2 linked regions of the Cupriavidus metallidurans CH34 genome follow. Each later gene encodes a partner of the first gene's protein in a complex. Links are inferred from orthologs where the notes say so. Each region holds a gene or a part of one and is shown on either strand. Other genes may lie near its edges.

What was found.
Region 2: the proteins of trxB (region 1) and trxA are in contact, whole or in part, in a crystal structure (PDB 1F6M), measured with the Escherichia coli proteins. The link is inferred for Cupriavidus metallidurans CH34 from one-to-one orthologs.

The regions. Positions count from the first base shown.
Region 1 is NC_007973.1:755,261-758,042, reverse strand. It holds trxB (thioredoxin-disulfide reductase), read left to right. Parts: upstream 1-805; coding sequence 806-1,759; downstream 1,760-2,782. Other genes in the region: RMET_RS03440 (trimeric intracellular cation channel family protein), read left to right, coding at 2,560-2,782; RMET_RS03445 (Smr/MutS family protein), read left to right, coding at 1,878-2,552; RMET_RS03455 (DNA translocase FtsK), read right to left, coding at 1-624.
Region 2 is NC_007973.1:2,321,424-2,324,403, forward strand. It holds trxA (thioredoxin TrxA), read left to right. Parts: upstream 1-1,317; coding sequence 1,318-1,644; downstream 1,645-2,980. Other genes in the region: RMET_RS10675 (PD-(D/E)XK nuclease family protein), read right to left, coding at 1-518; RMET_RS10680 (hypothetical protein), read right to left, coding at 580-855; rho (transcription termination factor Rho), read left to right, coding at 1,826-2,980. UniProt on the Escherichia coli protein: Participates in various redox reactions through the reversible oxidation of its active center dithiol to a disulfide and catalyzes dithiol-disulfide exchange reactions.

The DNA of each region.
Region 1 (2,782 bases):
GCCCATGAACAGGGTTTCGACGAAGGCGCCGACGTGCTCTGCCACCGACAGCCACGAGAAATGGAAGAACAGGGACAGGCCGATCGCGAACAGCAGCAGCAACAGCAGCGTGGCGCCGGAGAAGCCGAGCGCAAGCTGCAGCCAGCCGCCCAGCAGGTCACCCAGCACGCCACCGGGCGCGCGCGGCAGGGCCGAGCGCAGCGGATACATGCGGATCGCCTCCAGGCCCATGCTGGACACCAGCGTCAGCCCGAAGCCAATCCAGCTGATGACCGTGCTGTGCTGCGGCTCCTGCACGCGCTCGGGTAGTTCGGCGGTCAGATCGCGCCAGCCACGCCAGCAGCGGCGGATCAGCAACACGCTCCACCAGTAGGCCGAGAATCCGAAGATGAAGAACAGGACGTCGGCCACCCAGGCGCCCACACGGCCGCCAAGGTTATGGATGTCGGCCACCTGGCTCGCATGAGACCAGCCGGGATCGGCCTTGCTGTAGCTGGCCAGCACGCAGAGAAAGCCGAGCGTGACGGCCAGCAGCAGGAACCAGCGCACCTCGCCCAGCAGCTTGCCAATACGCGATGGAAGTGCCGACGGGTCGGTCCGGGTAGTCGTGGTAGCGCGCGCCATGCGTCAGGGTCGGTTCGAGAGTACGAAGTGAACGATGGCGGCCATTTTAACCTTGGCCGGGCTATCGCCCTCATTGGAATTTGCAACAGTCGGCAAAACGCCATGCCACTTATAATGGCGGTTTCGAGTGACACCGGCGCAACCACCGTGCCGGTGCACGCGCTGCCTACAGGAACGCATCATGTCCGCAAAACACGCAAAAGTGCTGATTCTCGGGTCTGGTCCGGCCGGCTACACCGCCGCCGTCTACGCTGCCCGCGCCAACCTGAACCCGGTGCTGATCACCGGCCTGGCCCAGGGCGGCCAGCTCATGACCACGACCGACGTGGAAAACTGGCCCGCCGATCCTAACGGCGTGCAGGGCCCGGACTTGATGCAGCGCTTCCTGGCGCACGCCGAACGCTTCAACACGGAAATCATCTTCGATCACATCCATACGGCCAAGCTGACGGAAAAGCCGATCCGCCTGATCGGCGATTCGGGCGAGTACACCTGCGACGCCCTGATCATCGCCACCGGCGCGTCCGCCCAGTACCTGGGCCTGCCGTCGGAAGAAGCCTTCATGGGCCGCGGCGTCTCGGCCTGCGCCACCTGCGACGGTTTCTTCTACAAGAACCAGGAAGTGGCCGTGATCGGTGGCGGCAACACGGCCGTGGAAGAAGCGCTCTATCTGTCCCATATCGCCAGCAAGGTCACGCTGATCCACCGCCGCGACAAGTTCCGCGCCGAGCCGATCCTGGTGGACCGCCTGATGCAGCGCGTGGAGGAAGGCCGGATCGACCTGCGCTACGACAGCACGCTGGACGAAGTGCTGGGCGATGAGTCGGGCGTGACCGGCCTGCGCATCCGCGACACCAAGGACGCCGCCAAGACCGAGGATCTGAAGCTCGCCGGCGTGTTCGTGGCCATCGGCCACAAGCCGAACACCGACCTGTTCGAAGGCCAGCTCGAGATGAAGAACGGCTACATCGTGACCAAGAGCGGCCTGTCGGGCGACGCCACGGCCACCAACATCCCGGGCGTGTTCGCCGCCGGCGACGTGCAGGACCACGTCTACCGCCAGGCCATTACCAGCGCCGGCACGGGCTGCATGGCCGCACTCGACGCGCAACGCTATGTGGAAGCGCTGAAGTAATCGCTCCCGGGTACCAGGCACTAGCGTCACCGATTCGGGCCGGTTTTTACCGGCCCGATTCCTTATTGGATTCCTTATAATCGACGCCGAGCCCCCTGCCCCCTTAGAGAATCGCTCCATGTCGCACGGCGCCAAACCCACCTCCAAGCCCCCCCACCGCATGGGCCTGCACGATCTGGCCACGGTCCGCGACGGCCTCAAGGCCGACGCCGAGCGCCGCGAAGCCGAACGGCAAGCCGCCGAGGCCGCCGCCAGGCGCGCCGAGGAAGAAGCCAACGTGTTCCGCACCAGCATCGGGCAGGTCAGCAACCTGCGCGACCGCAACCGCGTCGAGCATCCCGTGAAGAAGCCGAACCCGGAGCCGGTGCAAACCCGTCTCAACGACAAGGCCGTGCTCGAGGCGTCGCTGTCCGATGAATTCGATGTCGAGAACCTGCTCGATGTCGACGAGACGATGTCGTTCCGGCGTCCCGGCATCGGCGAGGACGTCATCAAGAAGCTGCGTCGCGGCGAATGGGTGCCGCAGGACAAGGTCGACCTGCACGGCCTGCGCTCCGACGAGGCCCGCGAGGCGCTGGCCAACTTTCTCCGCCGATCGGTGCGCAATGGCGTGCGATGCGTGCGCGTGATTCACGGCAAAGGCATTGGGTCGCCGGACAAGCTGCCGGTGCTCAAGGGCAAGGTACGTAGCTGGCTGGTCCAGAAGGAAGAAGTGATCGCCTTCGTCCAGGCACGCGAATCGCAGGGCGGCGCCGGCGCGCTGATGGTCCTGCTGCGCCAGCCCAAGACCTGAGAACCGGATGCAATATCACCTGCCGTTCGATTTGCTGATGGGGCGACTGCCCCTGATCCTGCACGTGATGGAAGTGATCGGCGTGCTGGCGTTCGCCGTCTCCGGCGTGGTCGATGCCCGCAAGCAGCGGCTGGATGTGGTCGGCACCTTCGTCGTCGCGTTCGCCACGGCATTTGGCGGCGGCACCTTGCGCGACGTGTTGCTCGACCGCCGGCCCTTCTACTGGGTGG
Region 2 (2,980 bases), 1.6 Mb from region 1 along the record:
AGGTGCGCATAAGTACGTTGCAGCGCGCCTTGCAGGAGCGCCGCCCGCTCGTCGCTATCGTCGCCCTCGAGATCATCGTCTCCGCGGATCGCCGCGTCCTCCAGCCAGCGCGCACTCAGTTCGTCACTGATCGATAGCAGCGTCTGCGCCAGTCCCCATGCCGCCCCCTCTGTCTGGGCGCCAAAGGCGGTCCGCAGCCAATCCTGTGAGCGAATCGCCTGTTGCACCGCCAATAGGCGCGCGGCATGGCCACGCGTGGGTGTCGGGTCGGCAGCAAGATCGGGGGGAAGGTCCAGCAGCCAGTGCCCGAGCGTCAGCACACGCGGTAGCAAACGGGGCTGCCCGGCGGCGCGCGCAGCGGCATCCAGCGCCTGGCGCACGCCAGGAATCTGCGCGGCCGTCGGCACGACGATATGCGCGCCAGTGGCAGCCGGGCCGCAGTGATCCAGGAAATACCAAGTCGCCGTGGCAGCCTGATCGAGAAAGGACGGCCCGGGAGGAAACGAGAGTCGGGTCATGGATAACGGGGACGGAGTCGAGGCCGAAGGCAACCCGTGACCCTCGGAACAGACATCTTGATTAGTTGTCGTCGCCTGCGCTGCCGCCCTCCAGACGGGCGCGCAGTTCGCGCGCCGTCTCCAGCAGGCCTTCATAGCCCGAGCGGGCGTGCTCGGGCAAATCGGGGTCGCCGATCAGCGTGCCGAGCGTTTCCATCACACTGTAGACCAGCCCCTTGGCGGCGCCGGTGGCGATGCTCTCGGACTCGACGGCGCTGCTGAGATGCTGCAGCGCATCGCTCAGGTGGTCCGCCTGGCTTTCATCGGACGGAGTGGGCTTGCGGGAGTCTGGCGTCATGATCAATAGCGTTGTGAATCGGTTTGTGCGTCACATGCGCACGATTCCATTCTACTCGCGTGTCACGTCTGTCTGAATGGATTACGCGTGGATTGCGCGGATACGCGAAGTGCATTCTAGATCATGCCGACGAGCAGGCCTCGCATGGCGCCTCCGCGAAGGCGCGGCAGATTAACTCAAATAAGGGATGCCAATAGCGGGAAACTCTTGCGGCGATTGACACTATCATCGGCAAAACGATTCACAACACGGCACAATATCCACTGTTGCCGCCCCCGGCTAAATCCCGATTCTGGCGAGGACTTGATTTTCGCCAAGCTGGTAACATATCGGCATCAGCGGCGCATACTGCCGCGCGCCGCCGCGCTGCGAGTCCGCGCAATGTCGTGTAAGGTAGCGGATCGCGCCGACAGCCGTTGTCCGCCTTCAACATAAACTGAGCGATACCTGAGGTTCCCCGCCATGAGCGAACAAATCAAATATGTGAGCGACGCTTCGTTCGATGCCGACGTGCTCAAGTCCGACAAGCCCGTGCTGCTCGACTTCTGGGCCGAATGGTGCGGTCCTTGCAAGATGATCGCCCCGATCCTGGACGAAGTCGCGAAGGACTACGGCGACAAGGTGCAGGTCGCCAAAATCAACGTGGATGAAAACCAGCAAGTGCCGGCCAAGTTCGGCATTCGCGGCATCCCGACGCTGATCCTGTTCAAGAACGGCCAAGTGGCCGCGCAGAAGGTTGGCGCGCTGTCGAAGTCGCAGCTGACCGCGTTCCTGGACAGCCAGCTGTAATCTGTACCCGCCCGGGGCCGAACGGCTCCGGGAATGCACTACCCGGTCATGCGTGCGTCAGCTCTGGCGCACCGGCCGGATTGTGCTATGATGCCACCCAACAACTTCCCCGAGCGTTCGCTCATTCTTTTCCCCCTTCTCCTTGTTCTTGCCCGTCCGGGCACTTCTGTACCCCTCGTCTATGCACCTGACAGAACTCAAATCGCTTCACGTGTCTGCGCTTCTCGAAATGGCGGCAACGCTCGAGATCGACAATGCACAGCGGATGCGCAAACAGGAACTGATGTTTGCGATCCTCAAGAAGCGCGCCAAGATGGGCGAAACCATCTACGGAGACGGCACGCTGGAAGTTCTGCCCGATGGCTTCGGTTTCCTGCGCTCGCCGGAAACTTCCTACTTGGCCAGCACGGACGACATCTACATCAGCCCTTCGCAGATCCGCCGTTTCAACCTGCACACCGGTGACTCGATCGAAGGCGAAGTGCGTACGCCGAAGGACGGCGAGCGCTATTTCGCGCTGGTGAAGGTGGACAAGGTCAACGGGCAGCCTCCCGAAGCGGTGAAGAACCGCATCATGTTCGAGAACCTGACGCCGCTGCATCCGAACCGGCCGCTCACGCTCGAACGCGATATCCGCGCCGAGGAAAACATCACCGGCCGCATCGTCGACATCATCGCGCCGATCGGCCGCGGCCAGCGCGCGCTGCTGGTGGCATCGCCGAAGTCCGGCAAGACCGTGATGCTGCAGCACATCGCCCACGCGATTGCGAACAACCATCCGGAAGCCGACCTGTTCGTGCTGCTAATCGATGAGCGCCCGGAAGAAGTGACCGAAATGCAGCGCTCGGTGCGCGGCGAAGTGGTGGCGTCGACGTTCGACGAACCTGCGATCCGTCACGTGCAGGTGGCCGAAATGGTCATCGAGAAAGCCAAGCGGCTGGTGGAACTGAAGCGCGACGTGGTGATCCTGCTGGACTCGATCACGCGTCTGGCCCGCGCCTACAACACCGTGGTGCCGGCATCGGGCAAGGTACTGACCGGTGGTGTGGATGCCAACGCGCTGCAGCGTCCGAAGCGTTTCTTCGGCGCCGCGCGTAACCTGGAGGAAGGCGGTTCGCTGACCATTATCGCCACGGCGCTGATCGAAACCGGCAGCCGCATGGACGACGTGATCTACGAAGAGTTCAAGGGCACCGGCAACATGGAAGTGCACCTCGAGCGCCGCCTGGCCGAGAAGCGCGTCTACCCAGCCATCAACCTGAACAAGTCGGGCACACGCCGCGAGGAACTGCTGATCAAGCCGGACATCCTCCAGAAGATCTGGATCCTGCGCAAG